DNA from 2 places in the Oceanobacillus sp. GQ8 genome. Region 1 is predicted to be linked to the other one. Evidence: a T-box and tRNA genes for the amino acid it is inferred to sense, from the RefSeq annotation. Region 1 holds a T-box; the other holds one or more tRNA genes.
What was found. A T-box is a leader RNA that pairs with one kind of tRNA and senses whether it is charged. The one in region 1 lies ahead of thrS (threonine--tRNA ligase), so its partner is inferred to be a tRNA-Thr.
Positions count from the first base shown of each region.

Region 2: it encodes a tRNA-Thr, which carries the amino acid that the T-box ahead of thrS (threonine--tRNA ligase) is inferred to sense. The anticodon was not compared.

Region 1 covers NZ_JCAXEV010000001.1:96,717-107,785, forward strand. Annotated here, with positions in the region: gene speD (adenosylmethionine decarboxylase) at 63-443, shown strand; gene AC6CHS_RS00485 (cytosolic protein) at 659-1,048, shown strand; gene nrdR (transcriptional regulator NrdR) at 1,089-1,571, shown strand; gene AC6CHS_RS00495 (replication initiation and membrane attachment family protein) at 1,603-2,928, shown strand; gene dnaI (primosomal protein DnaI) at 2,956-3,885, shown strand; gene ytxC (putative sporulation protein YtxC) at 4,087-4,944, shown strand; T-box leader at 4,999-5,223, shown strand; gene thrS (threonine--tRNA ligase) at 5,277-7,220, shown strand; ribosomal protein L20 leader region at 7,382-7,504, shown strand; gene infC (translation initiation factor IF-3) at 7,577-8,080, shown strand; gene rpmI (50S ribosomal protein L35) at 8,112-8,309, shown strand; gene rplT (50S ribosomal protein L20) at 8,370-8,726, shown strand; gene AC6CHS_RS00530 (DUF1294 domain-containing protein) at 8,959-9,234, shown strand; gene AC6CHS_RS00535 (TVP38/TMEM64 family protein) at 9,344-9,916, shown strand; gene AC6CHS_RS00540 (sigma-w pathway protein ysdB) at 9,974-10,366, opposite strand; gene dut (dUTP diphosphatase) at 10,599-11,033, shown strand.
Region 2 covers NZ_JCAXEV010000006.1:306,781-317,849, forward strand. Annotated here, with positions in the region: gene AC6CHS_RS18670 (CdaR family protein) at 1-871, opposite strand, end outside; gene cdaA (diadenylate cyclase CdaA) at 864-1,685, opposite strand; gene rsiW (anti-sigma-W factor RsiW) at 1,895-2,527, opposite strand; gene sigW (RNA polymerase sigma factor SigW) at 2,543-3,106, opposite strand; gene AC6CHS_RS18690 (aspartyl-phosphate phosphatase Spo0E family protein) at 3,256-3,405, shown strand; gene rocF (arginase) at 3,498-4,403, opposite strand; gene AC6CHS_RS18700 (phosphomevalonate kinase) at 4,633-5,733, opposite strand; gene mvaD (diphosphomevalonate decarboxylase) at 5,747-6,721, opposite strand; gene mvk (mevalonate kinase) at 6,739-7,707, opposite strand; gene AC6CHS_RS18715 (hydroxymethylglutaryl-CoA reductase, degradative) at 7,704-8,987, opposite strand; tRNA gene AC6CHS_RS18720 (tRNA-Lys) at 9,233-9,305, opposite strand; tRNA gene AC6CHS_RS18725 (tRNA-Gln) at 9,339-9,413, opposite strand; tRNA gene AC6CHS_RS18730 (tRNA-Tyr) at 9,426-9,510, opposite strand; tRNA gene AC6CHS_RS18735 (tRNA-Thr) at 9,555-9,630, opposite strand; tRNA gene AC6CHS_RS18740 (tRNA-Val) at 9,670-9,745, opposite strand; tRNA gene AC6CHS_RS18745 (tRNA-Glu) at 9,770-9,844, opposite strand; gene fabI (enoyl-ACP reductase FabI) at 10,177-10,953, shown strand; gene AC6CHS_RS18755 (YwaF family protein) at 11,031-11,069, shown strand, end outside.

The sequences.
Region 1 (11,069 bases):
CTAACTTTCCCCCGTGGCGGTGTTAGAAATCAGGAGGATCACCATAAATAAGGGGGATTTATATGGATACAATGGGAAGACACGTTATTGCCGAATTATGGGATTGTAATATTGATAAATTAAATGATATGGGATTGATAGAACGAATTTTTGTGGATGCAGCACTTAAAGCTGGTGCAGAGATTCGAGAGGTAGCATTTCACAAGTTTGCACCACACGGTGTGAGCGGTGTGGTTATCATATCAGAATCACATTTAACCATCCACAGCTTTCCGGAACATGGCTATGCGAGCATTGATGTATATACTTGCGGAGACATTATTGATCCAAATGTCGCAGCAACTTATATTGCTGAAGCGCTAGAGTCAAAAACTTTCGAAAAAGTTGAAGTTCCACGTGGTATGGGACCGGTAAAAGCAGGAAAATTCCAAAGCGTATTATAATATAAGAACAGGTTGACTAATTCAGTGATCAAACACTGCTAACTAGTCAACCTTTTATTTTCCCCTGAGTATAGCCACTCTTATGATGTTCAGTCTAGAGGAATTCCCTGAAACATGTTAAGATTAATAGTAATCTACTAAAGATGTATCTATTACATAGCGATCAGAATCCTTATATTTAAGTTTGAGAATATATTCATGATGAGGTGTGCGATATGGGTGTTCGCAATACGATTGGAAAATATTTAAGTAATCATGCGGAAACAAAGGAAAATCACTGGGACGAGTCACTTAACACACATTACTATAAAACATCAAAAGACAAGGGATTACGTGCCCTTGAAGAGATCATTAAAAATTCACCATCCTATGAATTAAACGCTGTTTCAGCAGAACATGGCGAAATCAGCATGTATGTAAAAAAGGGGAAAAAGGCATTTGTTGTAGCGACCGTTATTATGGTTAGGCCATATCAGACAGCCATTGATTTCTCGGTTACTACAGAGTCAGCCTTACCGTTCGATTTGGGCTATAGTTCAAAGTTAATCAAAACATTATACAATGAACTAAACAAACACTTGCAGCTAATTACGGATAAAAAATAGATTTCCTTCATGAAAAGACATAAAGGGGGGACGCCACGACATGAGATGCTCCAATTGCCAATATAAAAGTACAAAAGTATTGGATTCGCGACCAATAGAAGAAGGCCGTTCCATTCGAAGACGAAGAGAGTGTGAAGCCTGTGGTTTTCGTTTTACTACCTTTGAAAGAATTGAGGAAGTTCCGTTAATCATTGTGAAAAAGGATGGAACTAGGCAGGAATACAGCAGAGAAAAGCTTATTCGTGGCTTAATAAAGGCATGTGAAAAACGGCCCGTTCCGCTTGAGAAAATTGAAGCGGTAGCGATAGATGTTGAGAAAGAACTGCGAAACACCGGCATGTCTGAAATTGATAGCAACGAAATTGGAGAAATGGTGATGGACAGGCTTTCTGAAGTAGATGAAGTGGCATATGTTCGCTTTGCATCTGTTTATCGTCAGTTTAAGGATATTAGTGTGTTTTTTGATGAGTTAAAAGATCTCATTAAAACAGATAAAAATGACAGTACACGTTCTAAACCGTAGTAAATTGGGTTAAGCGAAAGGGTTAATCACGATGAATTTTATTGGTAAAATTTTACCTATTGAAGGCTATTATGTGGTGGTGAAATCATCTTTACCTGTCGACTATGCAAAATCATTGACCCATTTGTATCAGCCGCTGATCGGAATTCAGGCTGTTACATTGTATTTGACATTATTGCATGAAGTAGAATTACAAAAGGAAGATTCACCGCAGACACATCATACATTAATGAATTATTTAAATCTCCCTCTTGATGAAATTTACCAGGCGCGATTAAAGCTAGAGGGGATTGGTCTGTTAAAAACGTACGAGAATAAGGGCGAAATGCAAAACTATTATACGTATGAAATCCAAAGTCCGTTCTCTGCAAAAAGCTTTTTCTTAGATGGTATGCTTACACAATTACTATACCATCACATCGGCAAGGATAAATTTGAACTATTACAGGAACATTATACGAAACAACCCGTCACTAAAGGGTCAAATATAACGGCTTCCTTCAATGAAGTGTTTCAAACCTTTCAGCCACAAGCTCCGGCCAATCAGGTGAAGCAGGACGAGGAAACGGCTTCAAGTGAAGCAGTATTTGATTTTACTTGGATGGAACAGATGCTTAAGCAACGCATGATCCCAGCACAGCGTGTTTTGACTGGTGAGAATAAACGATTAATTATTCAAATGATGCAATTATATGATTTGGAAACATTTGAAATAGAAAAGTCCCTTTTGTGGGCACTTACAGAGGACAATGTGCTTCACTCTGAAGAATTTAAAACAGCGTGCCATGATTTATTTAAATCAAAGTACAAAGAAACAGATATACAGCTAACCGAAAAACAATCGAGCCCAACACAGATACCATCTCAAGAAGTGGTGACGAAGGAAGATCAATTAGTTATGGAACTTGAAAAGATCTCTCCCAAACAGTTATTAGAGGATCTATCAAGCGGTAACCATGCTTCTGATCAGGATATGAAAGTCATCAGAGAGGTTATGACAACACAAGGACTTCCTTCTCCAGTCATGAATGTATTAATTCATTATGTGCTACTCCAAACTAATATGAAGCTATCCAAAGCCTACTTGGGGAAAATAGCCAGCCATTGGTCGCGAGCCAATTTAAAGACTGCGAAGGAAGCGATGGCTTTTGCGAAGAGAGAAACAAAGAATTTCCAAAAAGGCAACCAAGCTACCTCGGGCTATAGAAAACCGGCCTCGAAAGAAATTATTCCGGATTGGTTCAAGGAGCGGAAGAAAAAGCAACCCTCCACTGCGAAGGAACAAAATATAGATAAAGAAAAAGAACAACAGGAAATTGAGGCATTGCTACGCCAATTTTCAGGTGAAAATAAATAAAAATAATCATTTGCAAGGATGATTGAGATGAAACCAGTACAATCTGAATTAAAACGCTGGATGGAGCAAAATGAAAATTTCCAGGAAAACTATAACCGTACTAGACAGGAAGTATTAGCTGATCCGGAAATAAAGGAATTTTTAGCTGCACATCCCGAATTAAAAAAGAACGAGATTAATAAGAGTTTAATAAAGCTCTACGAGTATAAGACACAGTCAAAACAATGTGATCGTTGTAAGTCTTTTGGTAGTTGCCAGAATATGCTCCAGGGCTATTCGCCAATTCTACACGTGGAAGATAACGAAATTCATCTTTCCTATGAAAAATGCCATAGTAGAGTTGATTATGAGAGGCAGCAAAAGCAGCATAAACTAATTAAAAGTCTATTTATGCCTAAGGAAATCATGCGGGCAACAATCGCTGATATTGACAGTGATCCCGAGCGAAGTGAGGCTGTTAGGCAGCTTTTACATTTTGTGGGACAGGTTAAAGAAGGGTTACCTAAAAAGGGAATCTACTTTTACGGGCCATTTGGCGTAGGAAAAACGTATTTTCTTGGTGCTTTAGCAAATCTGTTGAAGGAGAAAAACATTTCCTCGACTTTAATTTATATGCCGGAGTTCGTAAGGGAAATAAAAGCTTCTTTTAAGGATGACTCGATTAATGATAAAATCGATTACTTTAAAAAGGCAGACGTCTTAATGCTTGACGATATTGGAGCAGAACTTCATTCAGCTTGGTTCCGTGATGAAATTCTTGGATCTATTTTGCAATATCGCATGATGGAGGGACTGCCGGTGTTTTTCACATCCAACTACAGTATGGATCAGTTAGAGGGTCATTTGGCTACAACACGTGGGGGCGTAGAGGAAGTGAAGGCAGGTAGAATTATGGAACGAATAAAACAAGTAAGCAAAGAAGTGCGCATTGCTGGAGGAAACCGAAGAGAATCCTAGCTTGTTTGTGCTTGAAACTAGGTAGGTTAACAAGAAGGTCTCCATTTTCCTTTTTAAAAAAGCTGGTGATAGAGTTTAGGAACTCTGTTACCAGTTTTTTCTTTTTATTTACTATATTGACTAGTTTCAGTTGTTTATTCATTTTTTGCTCTCCTCGTCCATATAATGTAACAGTTTGGTGTTGGGTGAGGGTGATGATGATTGCTTGAAGTATATTTTGAGTCAGATAAAGAAGTAATCCGATTCTGTGAACTGCTATTTCGCTACAATAAGGGAATCGAGTTACACTGGAAAACCAATAAAGATTGGGGGAATCATATATTATTTGAAAAAGAGATAAAGTCAAATGAACTATTTGATGCCATTTCGAAGGCGATGGTTGAAGTATTTGTTACCCACCGTTTAACAGCAATGATAAACGCCATTATTGAAGAATATTATTATTATACAAACCAAGATGAAATGGAAAAAATACTTGAATTAACACAATGGATATTTGCAGGGGAAGATGAGGACAGTCAACGTGTCAGAAAAGACAAAGATCCTAGGCAACTCTTAATGTCGCTATTTATGGCAAATATAAAAAATACGCCTACGGTACATTATGACTCTATTGTAAAGTTTCGCTTAAACGCTTTTAAAGACAAGCTAGTTCATTATGTAGGATTGGCAATAGATGAGTTCAAACGGGAAGAGGACCATCAAGAGTTTGTTTATTTGCTCCGTGAATACATTGCTAAAAAAGAGCCTAGCTTTAAAATTATTCATATTTTACAGGGCGATCCCTTTTCCTTTTTTAAGCAGAATGGAAAAAGGTTGTCTAAAATGGAACTACACTTGCTCATGCAAAAGGAACCGTTATATATTGTCGGGCTTGATGAGGATGAACTTAATTTGGCACCGCTTGTAGCCATGGCTCCAGAGAAAATTAAAATTTATGGAGATCATCCATCAGAGCCAAAAACTCTAACAGTTATTAATGTTTTTCAGGAAAGAGTAGACTTTGAACCATACAATAATTTTCCTTTCGGTTTTTACTTAAACAATCGCCAAAAATAGGGCTTGCATTTCTGTATAGCAACAGATATAATACTGATTATAAATTATCTCAACTTAAAGGTTTTGAGAAGGACATGATTTGTTGGACTGAGTTAGTACAGAGATGGGAGCCTTGGCTGTAAGCTTCCTCTATACCATCAACTGATTACCCCCTTTGAACCCTGCTGTGGAAATGAAGTAAATAGCAGCGTATGATCTGCGTTAAAGATGTTATGAAGCCGTAATTTATTGTTACGGAAACTTGGGTGGAACCACGACGTGTCAGCGCTCGTCCCTTTGCAAATAGGCAGAGGGATGGGCGCTTTTTAATTGTAGAGAAGGAGTGAGCAGAAATGTCAGAAGCAGTAACAATTATTTTCCCTGACGGAGCTGAAAAACAGTTTCCATTAGGAACAACAGGAGAAGATATTGCAAGTTCTATCTCCAGTGGACTAAAAAAGCAGGCAGTTGCAATTAAACTGGATGGTGAGCTAGTTGATTTAAAACGTGAACTTTACCACGGTGGCAAAATAGAAATCGTTACCTATAAAAATGAGGAAGGCATTGAAGTAATGCGCCATTCTACAGCTCATTTGATGGCACAAGCAATCAAGCGCTTGTATGGTGACGTTAATTTTGGTGTAGGTCCAGTGATTGAAGAGGGATTCTATTATGATATCGAGATGGATCACTCTGTAACGCCAGAAGACCTACCAAAAATCGAAAAAGAAATGAAGCGTATTGTGGATGAAAGCTTAGAAATTAATAGGATAGAAGTATCCCGTAACGAAGCAAAAGAAATGTTTAAGGACGACCAACTCAAACAAGAATTAATTGATGCCATTCCTGAAGAGGAACAAGTGACAATCTATAAACAAGGTGAATTCTTTGATCTTTGTCGCGGTATTCACGTTCCATCTACGAATAAAATAAAGGCATTTAAATTGTTAAGCATCTCTGGGGCATATTGGCGTGGAGATAGTAATAATCAACAACTACAACGTATCTACGGAACAGCTTTTGAAAAGCAAAGCCAAGTGGATGAGTATTTGCGCATTTTGGAAGAACGTAAAGAACGAGACCACCGTAAATTAGGCAAAGAGCTTGAGATATTTACTGTTTCACAAAAAGTTGGACAAGGGCTTCCTCTATGGCTTCCAAAGGGTGCTACTATTCGCCGTAACATTGAACGTTATATTGTAGACCTTGAGGAACGCTTAGGTTATGACCATGTATACACCCCAGTACTGGGTAGTGTTGACCTATATAAAACAAGTGGCCACTGGGATCACTACCAGGATGACATGTTCCCTGTAATGGAGATGGATAATGAAGAATTAGTTTTACGTCCTATGAACTGTCCACATCATATGATGGTGTATAAAAACCAACTATATAGTTACCGTAACTTACCTGTAAGGATTGCAGAGTTAGGAACAATGCACCGTTATGAAATGTCTGGTGCCTTGGCTGGTTTGCAGCGTGTACGTGCGATGACATTAAACGATGCCCATATCTTTGCTCGTCCTGATCAATTGAAGGATGAATTTATCCGGGTAGTAGAGTTAGTACAAAAAGTATATGAAGACTTTGGTATCGAAGATTATTATTTCCGTCTATCCTATCGTGACCCAGAGGATAAAGAGAAGTATGTAGATAATGATGCAATGTGGGAAAAAGCACAAGCCATGCTGAAGGAAACAATGGAAGAAATGAATGTAGAGTACATCGAGGCCGAAGGAGAGGCTGCTTTCTACGGACCAAAGCTTGATGTACAGGTGAAAACAGCTCTTGGTAAGGATGAGACACTCTCCACGGTGCAGCTTGACTTCCATCTGCCAGAACAATTCGATCTAACTTATATTGGGGAAGATGGAAAAGAGCACCGTCCTGTAGTAATTCACCGAGGTGTTGTTTCTACAATGGAACGCTTTGTTGCATTCTTAATTGAGGAATACAAAGGAGCATTCCCGACTTGGTTAGCTCCCGTTCAAGTAAAAGTGATACCTGTATCTCCACAAGTTCATCTCGAGTATGCCAAAAAAGTGGCCGATGACCTTCGTTTAGAAGGGGTACGTGTATCCCTTGATGAAAGAGACGAGAAAATCGGGTACAAAATACGGGAAGCACAAACACAGAAAATCCCATTTGCGCTTGTTCTTGGTGATAATGAGATTAATGAAAATGCCGTGAATGTAAGACGATATGGTGAAAAAGCTTCCAACACCTTATCTTTTGAGGCATTTAAACAATTAATTAAAGAAGAAATAACAAGTAAAACTTTATTTAAAAAATAGATATCTAAAGGGTAAATCCGTTTTCTAAAGGATTTACCCTTTTTAAATGCAGATATCTATGATAGAATAGATTTTGGTTAAGAACTCATTGTTGTTTACCATGTGTTGACAGCAGTGTTTTTAAATGATATGATAATTAAGTTGAAAACATTATATGATCTTAAGACAAGAAGAAGCACCCGCTTCTCACCTGATCGACGCTTTATTGCAGTTGACTGGTTCCGAACTTTTTAAAACGATTGGAGACGTGTGGGTGCATTTTGTACCGACACTTTTTTAATGTATATGATTCGCTTGTCAATAGAGATCAGAAACACGCAAAATAACTTTGGAGGTGGCTGGCTATTAGCAAAGATATGAATGTTAATGAGAAAATCCGTGCTAGGGAAGTACGTCTTATTGATTCAAACGGTGATCAGCTTGGAGTGAAATCACGCCAGGAAGCACTTGAAATCGCACAAACAAGAAACCTAGATTTAGTGTTAGTTGCACCGAATGCGAAACCGCCTGTTTGTCGGATTATGGATTACGGTAAATTCCGTTTTGAACAACAGAAGAAAGAAAAAGAAGCACGTAAGAAACAAAAAATCATTAATGTTAAAGAAGTACGCTTTACTCCAGGAATTGGCGATCATGATTTTGAAACAAAACTTAAGAACGCTAGAAAATTCCTAGAGAAGGGTGATAAGGTAAAAGCAGCAGTCCGTTTTCGTGGACGTGCTATTACCCACAAGGAGCTTGGACGTGAGGTGCTAGATCGTTTCGCTGAAGAAGTGAAAGATATTGCAACCGTTGAAACCAAGCCAAAAATGGAAGGTCGTAATATGTTTATGATGATCGCTCCAGTTAACGAAAAATAATATTTGGACAGCTTACGAGGAGGAAATAACTATGCCAAAAATGAAGTCCCATAAAGGTTCTCAAAAACGTTTTAAGAAGACTGGAACTGGAAAACTTAAACGCGCACATGCTTACACAAGCCATATGTTCGCAAACAAATCTCAAAAACAAAAACGTAAACTTCGTAAAGGTACTGTTGTATCTGCAGGAGATTTCAAACGTATCAAAACAATGCTTCCATACAAATAAGTTAAGAAGCACATACGAATAAAAAGACTACTATGAGATGTATTTTAGGAGGGAATTTATATGCCACGTGTAAAAGGTGGAACAGTAACGCGTCAACGTCGTAAACGCGTCCTTAAATTAGCAAAAGGTTATTATGGTTCAAAGAGAACGTTATTTAAAACAGCAAAACAACAAGTAATGAAATCAGGTCAGTATGCTTATCGTGACCGCAGACAGAAAAAACGTGATTTCCGTAAACTATGGATCACACGTATTAATGCTGCAGCTCGTTTGAACGACCTTTCATACAGCAAATTAATGCACGGTTTAAAAGTTGCTGGTATTGATATCAACCGTAAAATGCTTTCAGATCTTGCTATTAATGATGAGCAAGCATTCGCTCAATTAGCAGAAAAAGCTAAACAAGCCGTTAAGTAAAAAACGTTTAGGTACATCCGTTTCTAGTGGAGCTTAGTCTCCATCTGATTCGGCCCTAAATGATAGAAGACCAAATCTTTTATTTTATAAGAGATCTGGTCTTTTTTAAATAGCATAATACATAGACACATAAAAAAAACACAAGTATTCTATTAACGATTTACTAGTGCAAAGTAGTGGAGGCCAATTTTGAATTTATCAAGTAAGTAATTAAGAGAAGGAAGGTATTTCAATGAACGAGTTGAATGGATTGCTGCTATATCTTCTAGGCGTTAATATCATTGCATTTATTATGATGGGTTTAGATAAGCAAAAAGCAAAAAAGAGACAATACCGTATACCCGAAAGGACGTTCTGGCTTTTAGCGATTGTTGGGGGATCTCTAGGGGCGATTATTGGAATGCAACGATATAGACACAAAACCAAGCATAAAACGTTTGTATGGGGTATGCCTATCTTGCTATTAGTCAATATTGTTTCCATTGTATATCTGTTTTATTCCATTTAAAACTTTACATAACGCTCTATTCGGGCATAATCCGACAATGACCATCATATAATGAGGTGAGGAGGTGGGCAAAGAAGCTTGAGCAGGCTCTGAAGCGAGGAGGTTTGTTATGGAGCTGTTTGGAAATTACCTGATGGCGTTTATTGAAACAGGAGGATTTTTGGCACCGTTGTTATTCATCAGCTTTCATTTATTAAGGCCGTTATTTTTCCTTCCAGTTGTTTTCATTTGTATCTCCGGAGGGGTGCTGTTTGGTGCAGTTGCTGGTAGTGTCTATTCATTAATTGGTATTACGTTATCCAGTATTATGTTCTACTATGTAATTCGTTGGATGCCCGGAACGTTTAATAAATTAGTCCGTGTCAAACAAAAGTTAATCGGGAAGCAGACCTCGTTCACACCATCTCAGATTGCATTACTTAGGCTTGTGCCATTTATACATTTCCACTTACTTTCCCTATGTTTAATGGAAATAACAGCTGGCTTTAAGGATTATACAAAGTCTGCACTAATTACCAACATTCCATTAGCCTTTGTTTACACCTCCATTGGTCAATGGATTTCTAATTTAACCCCACTTCATATCTGCATTTTTCTAATGGCTCTGCTTCCTTTATTATACTTATTGAGAAGAAAAGAGATAATAATTAAATGGAATGAATTCTTCCACCCAGCGACATAATTTAATGAATAAACCACTCATCTGATGATGAGTGGTTTTTAGTTTGTTTTATAATATTTACTCAATGCTTGTAAGAAGCAACTGATTTATTGGATGCTTCCATTCAATACTTGCATAGGGATATCGCATTAAAATTTCTTTCTCCATAAAATAAAGATCATCTCTCGTAAGCCCTTTTAGTTCAAGGGGATCTCTTACCGTAACATGAATGTTAACTACTTCAAATGCATCCTCGGTTGTACCTAAATACTTTTCTCCTTCAAATAAACAACCTTTATAGACAAACTGCACATTTTTTTTACTGTTATTAGGTTCATCGAGAAAGAAAAATTCATTTGCTTCCTTAGCCAGACGCAGCCGCCGTGAAGGATTGCGATAATATTGTATTAATGTATAAACGAGGAGTACCAGTGCGATGATAACTAGTACGCGAAATAGAATCACAATCATAAAGATACACGTCTCCCTGCAGATTAATACTCGTTATACGTATAACAAGGGAGGAAGGTTTCACTTTTGACAAAAAAATTTAAGGACTTTAACATTGTCTTGTTTAATATTAAAGGTCCAATCATGTTAAAATGAACTGATTGTAAATTTGATAGAGAAACACTGGACAAGTGTGTCGCTATCAAACGTATACAAATTGTAGCTAGATGGAAATAGGGGAGAGGTTGATTACATGCCATATACATTGAAAGTAAAATTAGTTGATGATGAAGCAACATTACCATTCCGCGCAAATGGAGGGGATGCTGGGATGGATTTATTCTCAATAGAAGACAAAACAATTAAAGCAGGCGAGTCAGCTTTAGTAAGAACGGGGATTCAAATTGAGTTACCACAAGGAACAGAGGCGCAGGTAAGACCTAGAAGTGGGTTAGCGTTAAAGCACTCTGTTACGGTTCTGAATAGTCCTGGAACAATTGATGAGGGGTATCGGGGGGAGATAAAAGTAATCTTAATTAACCATGGGAAAGAGGATTTCCAGGTTTTGAAACAAATGCGAATTGCCCAAATGGTTGTCGCTCCTGTCGCACAAGTAAATCTTATTGAAACAGTCACCCTGTCTGAAACTGCTAGAGATAAAGGGGGATTTGGTTCCTCTGGAAAATAAATGAGGATGCCTTTTCAAAACTACGTTTCTGTTTTG
Region 2 (11,069 bases), on a different contig from region 1:
TGCCTGACTCTGTAATTTCGGATAAATCAATTTCCTCTGTATTAATTGTCTCAATGTTTTCGAGAATACTACTTCTAGCAAACACTTCAACTTCTTCTACATTAGCAGAAATTGATGTAAGGGAATAGCCCTCAGGTAGTTCCCCATTTGTTTCAACACTTAGTGGAACAGTCTTACTTGGATTGTGAATGTCTGCTGATACAACCACATTTTCCGGTTGTACGTTTACACTCAATGGATTACCTTGACTATCATATACGTTTACAGGTACTTCCCTTCTGTCTATCGAACGATCAAGCCCTGCTAAATCCACATAAACCTTCACAATACCGATTCGGTCAATGACACTTTTAGCACTTGTGATGGTGACCGTACCTGGTTCTACTTCATAATCACCAAGCTCATAACCTTCAGCAAGTTTCCCTTCATTTAAGAAGTCTACAGCTACCTCAAATTCTTCTGTTGCTTTTTCTTCTATAACGACGTCAATTTGTTTCGGTTCAATATAGGCATCTATATCAGAAGAAATCGTATGTTGAAGTTCTACCCTATGTTCTCCCGCTTCATACCCTTCCAAATCAACAAAAACTTTAAAATTACGATTGGTAAGAACTGGAGTTAAAATACCTGGTGATCCCTCCATGGTAACTTTCACACTTTCTGGTACACCGCTTACTACATATTTTTCTGAATCTATCTCTATTTCAACTGGTACATCACTTATTGTCTGAGCATCATCTGATTGACTTGGGAAAGTAGAATCTGATGCTGTAGGCCGATTTGTTTCAACATTAACAAAGATATAAAGCAAAACTGCTAATGCCAGAGCTATAACACGAACAAACCATTTACTTCTGAACCAGTTATCCATTCTTTCTCCCCCTCCATTTCCAAGACTTCTTCTCAGAGGTTTTCAGATTTATGGATAAATTATCTTTCAGCATAGTACGTAGCTCTTCCGCCTCAAGTTCTCTGTGAAGTTCGCCATTTTTCGTACAAGAGATATTTCCTGTCTCCTCTGATACAACAATGGTTAGCGCATCGGTAACTTCACTAATTCCCATTGCCGCTCTATGCCTTGTCCCCAATTCCTTAGATATAAAAGGACTTTCGGATAATGGGAGATAACAGGCTGCCGCAACAATTTCTTCGGATTTAATAATGACCGCTCCGTCATGTAATGGGGTATTTGGGGTGAAGATATTGGTTAACAGTTGATGTGTCAGCTTACCGCCAATTGGAATACCCGTTTCTGCATAATCACCAATACCTGTCTCTCGTTCAATCGAGATAAGGGCACCAATACGGCGTTTTGCCATGTAAACACAGGATTGAATAATCGCATCAATATTCTGTTCAATAATCTCTTCTTCTGACCGGGACCCACGCCCAAATATGTTTCCACGTCCTAATTGCTCCAACGCTCGGCGTAGCTCAGGCTGGAACAGGATTATAATTACAATAAGCCCCCACCTGATCGCCTGGTTGGTTATCCATTGGATTGTCTGTAGTTCCAATACGATACTCAATAACCAGACAGCCAAAACAACAGCGATCCCTTTTAATAGCTGGATTGCCTTGGTGCCTCTGATTAACATGATCAGTTTGTATAAAATATACCAGACAAGAGCAATGTCCACGCCAATTCTCAGGAGCTGTAAAAGATCGAATCCCCCATCAAGCATATGTATCCATCCTTTTGCACATCATTTTCGTTCCACCGTTCTATAGATAGTAACGTTAACTATTATAACATATTTTGCCTTCAGACATGTGTAGAAAGATAAAACGATAATTAGGGTAAAATCTTGGGAATTCATTTTTCAAGGGACGTATTTTAACAAATAAAAAATCCCAAGTCCTTTTTTTAAAGACTTGAGATCGATATAATGATTTAAAATGCAAAGATACTTCTAAAAAAGTTTTTTAAATTATACCAAATCCATTCGAAGACCTGATCTACATGCTTTAATTCCCCATTTACATTCCCAACAGATGCCATTAACCCTTCACTTTCAATGGGGTTTTCAATAAGCTTGCCATTAATGAGGGTAACATTTCCATCAATGGTTCCCTTAATCACAAGATTACCATTTTTCACTAACAGGTCCCCTTCTACTGTTACATCTTCAGGCACAATCACCGTATCCCCTTCAATAACAAGGTTTTCCTGTTTGGAAACAACTAACTCACTATCCTGATTCCATGATGAAAAAATACCGCTCATCATAAAAACTAGAAATATGGCAGCTGCAGTAATAATGGGATGCGCTTTGAACCAACGTCCGTATTTCAGACGCTTTTTCTCAGTTGGAAGTTTTTTCATTACATTAGCAGTAAAATTAGCAGGCGCTTCTATATGTTCCGTACTTTGAAGCAGTGTGATCGTCCGCTTCAACTCACGAAAATGCTTCTGACAGTCTTCACATTCTTCCAGATGAAGACGCAGTTTCTTTTCTTCTTCGTTGGATAAATCGCCGTCCAAATACTGATGCATCAGTTTGGAGACTACATGATTACAATCCAAGTGAATCACACTCCTTTACACGTGACGAAGCCTTTTCCGTAAAGCTTCTCTCCCTCGATGGATCCGGGTCTTCACGGTTCCTAATGGAATATCCAGAATATCGCTAATTTCTTGTAGGGAGAATTCTTCCAAATAACGCAACATAATTATACTGCGATATTTCGGAGGAAGCTCTGAAATCTCTTGATGTATATAGCGCTGTAATTCCATACTCTCCACTTCTTCGCCAGGCAAACGGCCTTCATCAGCCATCTGTGAGTACATATTTAACCCTTCCGTTCCTTTAATCTCCGCATCTAGATAATAATCCGGCTTCCGTTTACGAATGCGGTCAATCGTTAGATTTGTTGCAATTCGATAGAGCCAAGTGGAAAATTTCCGTTTTTCATCAAAAGAATGGATGTTAACATATGCCCGAATAAAAGCTTCCTGTGCTATATCCTCCGCCTCGTGTGCATTACCAAGCATTCGATAGCAATGCTGATAGATTTTGCTTTGAAAAAATGAGACGATATCCTCAAAGGCGGATTGGTCCCCTTTTTTCACTTTTTTTATTTTCTCTCTTATAAATTGTTCCATACAAGTACCTCCGCCAATCATGCGGTATTTATCATACGTTTACTATGTAGAAAAGGTTTCATAAAAAATAAAAAAACTTTTTAGGTTTATCGTTCTAAGAAGATGGGTAGTTTCTTACTATATATTATACTAAATAGGAGGAAAGTTTTGTGAGTAATTCAACACTTTTACAAAAAATTGAACAATGTCGCGAAGAAATGCTTACATTAAGCAGGTCTCACGCCTTAACCTCAGAAGCTGTTGTAACCTCCAGTGTAAAATTAGACCAACTAATTAACGAATATCAAAACAACAAATAATTGTAAGTATGGTCACTATATACATCAAGATGTTAATCATAAATTGAAAAAGACATTAACACCCCTAAGGGCATTAAATGTCTTTTTTTGTTTTACTTTAATTTTTCACCAAACAAGGAACCCATCAATGCGACAGCTGTGGTGGCTGTTTTATTTTTCTCATCCAAGATCGGATTAACCTCGACAAATTCCGCTGAAGTGATGCATTCCGCTTCTGCGAGCATTTCCATTGCCAAATGACTCTCCCTATAGGACAATCCACCAATCACAGGTGTTCCGACTCCAGGAGCCTCTGAAGGATCCAGTCCATCCAAATCAAGGCTTAGATGCACTCCATCTGTTTTTTCTTTTAAGTATTGTATTGCTTCTTCCATAACGGCAGGCATACCCATGCGATCGATCTCATGCATCGAAAACACCTTAATCCCTTTTTCTTTTATTAGTGCCTTTTCACCAGGGTCCAGTGACCTTGCCCCAATGATGACAATGTTCTCTGGTTTTATCTTAGGTGTGTATGCAGCAATATTGGTTAACCTATCGTGGCCAATACCTAGGCTGACAGCAAGCGGCATGCCATGGATATTCCCTGATGGCGAAGTATCTTCTGAATTCAAATCACCGTGTGCATCGTACCAAATAACCCCTAGGTTCTCATAATGCTTTGATATTCCAGCAAGACTGCCAATTGCAATACTATGGTCTCCACCGAATACTAACGGGAAATTACCAGTTTGGATTTCTTTATCTACCATCTCGGAAAGCTTTTCATTTGCTTCAATTACTTGATCGAGATTTTTTAAATTGTTCTCCGCATTTATGGCTTGCTCCATGGATGGCCTATTTATTGGAATATCCCCTAAATCATGTACCTTTATATCCAGTTCATCCAGCTTTTCAATTGCGCCAGCATAGCGCAGAGCACTCGGTCCCATATCAACCCCACGTCGACTTTGCCCAAGATCCATAGGAACCCCAATAATTGAAATATCTTTTTTCATGTAAGCGCCTCCTCTATCTCTATTGTAGCCAAAAACCAAGGGATGACTCAACTCCACATTTGCATGAATATATATACAGAAAATTTAGGTTAAAGTGGGATGGTTAGTGTGTAGAGTGGTTGATTGGGTAGCATTTGAGGTCGATTGAGAGTGCGGAGTGGTTGATTGGAAGGCTATAACACCTATTCTAATGAACGACAAAAAAACAACTACATCAAATGTAGCTGTCTTAGGAATCGCTTATACTCGCTCCAACCGTGGAAGGCTTAATGGACAATGGCGTAATGCCTGCTTTTTCCCATGCCTTCATTAGTTCATCGGCTTTTTCCTCTGATGGCATGAACGCAATTCCGCAATCGCCACCTCCGGCTCCTGACGATTTACCTGCACCGCCATGTTCCTCCGCTAAATCACACAAGGTGCGAAGCAAAGGTGTTTCAATGGCTATGTTTGCCTGTCTTCCAACCTCGGATAGTGCTGTTCTGTTTTGTTTTACACCCGCTAACAATAAGACAACATCTTCTTGTTCCATGCCTTTTAGAAACGTAGATACTGCTTTTTCACTAGCATCGAGAAAGTCTTGGTAAGCGTTGGGGTTGCTGTCTTTAAGCAACATCAACTCATCTACCAGTTTGGCAGTGGAAGCGGGTTTTCCAGTCCATCCCACACAGACGTATACTGTGTCGGGCATGCCTACTGGCTTTAGCGAAAGATACTTCCAATCCTGTTCTACCAATTCACTTAAATTGCTCGTTTGTTTATATGCATCTTTAAGCCAATCTGCCTGAAATGATACATATTGTAAAAAGCCCCCATATGCTGAGGCAGCAACATCCGCTCCAGAACCATTTCCTTGAACATTCACATGTGCCAGTGCTGAAAGCTTAAACAATAGTTCCTGTTTATATGTAGGTAAATATTTTTTTAAAATAGCAGTAATAACAGAGGTTACGACCGCAGCGCTTGAACCCAAGCCATATTTTAAACCGGAGGCATCATCTAGCTCACTTTTAACCGAAATGGCAAAAGACCCAGGCTTAATATTCTGCTCATGAAGATAGGCCATTGCAATACGCATGGCCTCTTGTACAAATACTGTTTTTGGATTATCCGTATGTATTATAAGGCTCCCTTTTTCGAAGTCCCATTTAAGGTCCTCCAATTGAAAGTCATGAAGTGACACACGATTCTGCTCGCTCTCTTCAATGGTGGTATATACATAACGATTAACCGCCATTACCACTAATTGGTGATATGGTTCCAAAACGGCAAATTCGCCCGCTATCATTAACTTCCCAGGTACCTTTATTGTCATCGGTGAATGTGGCAATGGATTTCATCCCTTACAGATAGGTTACTCCCTGCCCAGGTCGGCTTAATCGAATATCGGCAACACCTGGAATGTTTCGGAGTGTATTTTCAATTACTTCCTCGTTTTCCGGTAAGTATAATACTTTCACGTTAGGTCCTGCATCAATTGTAAAATAGGCAGGTATCCCTTTTTCGCGCAAATCTCTCACCGTTTGCATGACAGTCATTGTCGTATCATGCCAATATGTAAATGGCGGGTTAGCACCAAGTGTGGTCGCGTGCATTTTTAGACAGTTTGCCTCAGCCACTTCTCCCACCTTTTGAAAGTCCCGTTCTTTAATTCCTTCTTTAATCTGGCTCATATCAGTAGGAATGCTATTAAGCCAGCCCTGATAAAATGGGGAAGTTTCTACAGTGCGTTTCATTCCAGCCCGACTCGAAACTTTTTTCGCTGTAGATGACAAAACAACTGCTGCAACTCGCAGATCCCAGTGCTCTGCTGGGGCGATAGGAACCGCAAAGGAATCACTTCCATCTTCCTCTGCACCCATTTCCCATTCGGCAAACCCTCCATAGATGGAACGGCAGGCTGAGCCTGAGCCTTGTCGAGTCAATGCGGAAAGTTCTCGATCTGACATGTTTAGCCCAATCGCCTTTGTACCAGCCGCTGCCAATGCAGCAAAACCAGAGGCAGATGAAGCAAATCCTGCAGCTGTCGGAACTTCATTTGTAGAATCGACCGCTGCATACAAAGACTTCCCTGCCTGTTGTCGAATAAGGTCAAGAAATCCAGATACACGTCTATATTGCTCCCCTTCCACAGCACGTTCATTTAAAATGAATTTGTCTTGGGTATACTCCTCCGAAAAATGTACGGTTGTAGTGGTAAAAAAGCCATCCAGCGTTAAAGAGAGTGAGCTGTTGGTTGGTAGTATAATGGATTCGTTTCGTTTTCCCCAATATTTAATCAAGGCAATATTTGTATGTGCTTTAGCTGTTGCCTTCATAATAGTCCCCTTTTTTACTATTTCTTATGGTGCCTTTTGAGCACGAATGGCCATACAGCATGTGCACCAAATTTTCTTAATTTCTCAGCAAGCAATCTTGAATGTACTTCATTTTGAGCAAGAGCAATAATACAACCGCCGTTACCGCCGCCTGTCAACTTCGCTCCAAGAGCACCTTCTTCACGTGCAAATTCAATAAGCTTGTTTAATCCTGTAGTACTAACTCCTAAGGCTTCTAACTCTTTCTGTGCCTCGTTCAGCATTTGACCAAGCAAATGCTTCCCTCTTTTCTCCAGCGCATCCTTAGCCTGATGGGTTAACTCTCCGATGCGGTCAAGCTTCCGTTGGATTTTACGAGGAGCCACGCGAAGTAAATGCGCTACAGATTCTACTGCCATTCTTGTATCTCCAATGCTGCCTGAATCAGCAACAACGAAATGAAAATCATCATTTAACTCAATGAACTCTGTAGGATTATCCTTTTCATACCATACAGGTAATTCAGAAGTAATCGTTAACGTATCAATGCCACTAGGCGCTCCGTGCGCAAACGTTTCTGCAATGTTTGCAAGCTTAAGAAGCTCCTCATCTGTGTGATCAATACTTGCATATGCGAATAATGATCGAATAACAGAGATCGCGACAGATGCACTAGAACCAAGTCCTTTTCCAGGAGGGACCGAGGATTTAATCCGAATTAACAGATCCGCTTCCGGCATTTCAAGGTATTCAAGGGTTCCACTAATACAACTGGCAATTCCTTGCAAGGATTCAGGAGCTAAATCCAGGGGTCCATGATAAAACGTGCTATCAATCACGACCGGCCCTGGCTCGTGTTCTACTATAGATTCTACACCTACCAAAGGAAACGGGATAGCGATAGCGGGTTGTCCGTGTACAACTGCATGCTCCCCAATTAGAATCAGTTTACTATGAGCTATTCCTATAGCTGTTTGTTCTGTAGTTGTAGCTTTTTCTGCACTCATTTTTTAATTTGTTCCACCAATTCTTTAGCTTTTCCGACACGGATTTCGTTTAGTTCCACTAACTTTCCTGCAACGATATCAATCATCTCCCCAGAAGCCCCTGCCGCTATTGCAACAGAGCGAGAATGTAATGCCATATGTCCTTTTTGAATACCATCTGTTACTAACGCTTTAAGCGCTCCAAGGTTTTGCGCTAATCCAACGGCAACAATGACCTGAGCCAATTCTTGTGCTGATTCCACATTCAATATATTTTGCGCTACCTTTGCAATAGGATGCACACGTATAGCGCCACCTACAGTTCCGACTGACATAGGCAATTCTAGTTCACCAACTAGGTTTCCCTCACTGTCCGTAGACCATGTAGTCATGGAACTATATTGTCCTGTTCTTGCTGCATAGGCATGTGCCCCAGCCTCAACTGCACGCCAATCATTTCCCGTAGCAATGACGATAGGATCAATTCCATTCATAATTCCTTTATTATGCGTGACCGCACGATAAGGGTCTGATGCTGCAAATTCGTATGCATGCACAACACCATCCCGTACTTCTTCACCAGAAAAGTCACCTGATTGAAGTAAATTGGCAGGAATGACACAGCGTGCCCGCGCAAGACATCTATCTGCATAATTAGAAAGAATTCTTAAGTAAACCTTCCCGTTTGTTAACGTCTCGACAGTAGGTGCTAATGACTCCACCATAGTATTAATTATATTCGCGCCCATTGCGTCACATGTATTTACATACAAATGCACAACGAGCATTTTACCATAAGCCGAATCAGACGCTTCGTTTAAGATCCTTACTTCCAGATCCTCAGCTCCCCCGCCTCTAGCAACCAGGCTTGGATAAGCAGCGTTAGCATCCTCAATAAGTGAGTCCTTTTCCCCTAGTAAGGATGCCTTAGCAGCGTCCAAATCAGGAGCACCCACTACTTGAATTTGCCCGATCATCACTCTTTCCGTGGCTTCCGTAGTGAATCCACCGGCTTCTCGAACAATCTTAGCAATATAACTGGCTGACGCTACCACAGATGGTTCTTCAATAGCCATTGGTACTACATATTCTTTCCCATTTATTAAGAAGTTCAATCCTACTCCTAAAGGAAGAGGGTATGTTCCAATCACATTTTCAATCATTTTATCTGCGGTTTCAGTAGAGAGCGGTTCATTGAAAGCTGCTGAGTCATTCGCAGAAAATTGTTGGGCATCTTGTAATAACTCTCTACGTTCTGCAACCGTCTTATTGTAGAAGCCTGGGATCCGGGAAGTTTTCATACGTCTTCATCCTTTTGTATACAATAATTATATATATAAACTTCGTATCAATTTTGTTAATAAAGTCTTAAATCTAACTTATTATAACACGTTTGGCATCTATATTTCCTTAAATAAAATCACTGTAACTATTATGTAAAAAAACGTGGTAAAATGCAAATAAACAAGGTTGTTTAACAATAAAAACGACCCTGTTTATCTACAATTACCATATTTATGTTGTTCACTATCGTTAAATAAAATGATGAGCCATGAAGGATTCGAACCTTCGACCCTCTGATTAAAAGTCAGATGCTCTACCAACTGAGCTAATGGCTCGTTTCCAAAAAAAAAGGCCTTAAAATAAAAAAATGGCTGGGCTACCAGGATTCGAACCTGGGATACACGGGATCAAAACCCGATGCCTTACCGCTTGGCTATAGCCCAACAATATAAAAATGGTGGAGGGGGGCAGATTCGAACTGCCGAACCCTGAGGGAGCGGATTTACAGTCCGCCGCGTTTAGCCACTTCGCTACCCCTCCGTATTGTTAACTATAAATTAATTATTATACATAAAAAGAAAAAATGGTGCCGGCCAGAGGACTTGAACCCCCAACCTACTGATTACAAGTCAGTTGCTCTACCAGTTGAGCTAGGCCGGCATAGGAATTTATCTCACCATGTATACCAGGGCATAATAATGGTGGAGGATGCAGGGCTCGAACCTGCGACCCCCTGCTTGTAAGGCAGGTGCTCTCCCAGCTGAGCTAATCCTCCATCAAGTCATGGTTCAATAAAATTTGGTGACCCGTACGGGATTCGAACCCGTGTTACCGCCGTGAAAGGGCGGTGTCTTAACCGCTTGACCAACGGGCCATAGAAATAAATTAAGATCGTGATTTAAAAGTAAATCGACAATTTGTTACATATCTCTCAAACCAACGAATTTTATTATAGCTTTTTCCTTACACTTTGTAAAGAGGAAAATACAATTTTTTTATCTTTTTTTCACTTGCTTCAAAATATGTTGAAACAACGCCGTTCTAGCCGACATATTTAGCAAAATTAATAGTTGGATTTAATCCATTTCCAACAAAACGTTCTAAAGAACTATCTTGTTTTTAACCGCTAGAGTTACTCAACATACTTTCTAATTGTAATTCAATTAGGTTATAATATAGAAGATCATTATAATGGAGGTATTTTTTATGTCTAATTTAATGCAAGGCAAGAATGTAGTCGTCATGGGTGTTGCAAGCGAACGAAGTATTGCCTGGGGAATAACAAAGTCATTACATAACGCAGGAGCAAACCTGATTTTTACTAACAGACAGGAACGTTCTTATCAAAAACTAACAAAGTTATTAGAAAAAAATAGTATAGAGCCAAAATTAATTGTATCATGCGATGTTGCGAGTGATGAAAGTATTACAGGTGCATTTGATGAGATAAAGGAGAAAGTTGGCGTCATTCACGGCGTGGTTCATTCCGTAGCATTCGCCAAGCGTGAGGAGCTTAAGGGCGAGTATGCTGATACATCACGCGACGGTTTCTTACTAGCACAGGAAATTAGTGCATTTTCTCTAGTGGCTGTAACAAAAGCTGCTAAACCACTTATGACAGAGGGTGGTAGCATTGTTACACAGACCTATCTTGGAGCAGAAAGAGTAATCCAAAATTACAATGTGATGGGTGTTGCCAAAGCTTCCTTAGAAGCAAGCATGCGTTACTTAGCAGAAGACGTTGGGAAGTATGGAATCCGTGTTAATGCCGTTTCAGCTGGTCCAATTAGAACTTTATCTGCAAAGGGTGTCGGCGGCTTTAATGAAAAACTTGGTATTATCGAAGAAAAAGCTCCGCTACGCAGAAATGTGGATCAGGATCAGGTAGGAGATGCTACTCTATTCTTCCTAAGTGACCTAGCTAGAGGGGTTACTGGAGAAGTCATGCACGTAGATTCCGGATACCACATTATCGGTGGATAATAAGATAGAACAGAAGACGCTTCTTTGCATTTCATCTTGCAAAAAGCGTCTTTTATTTTAGGGGGGATGTTATATATATGTATGATGCTTTCTTTTCTGTTGAAGGAAGCACATTT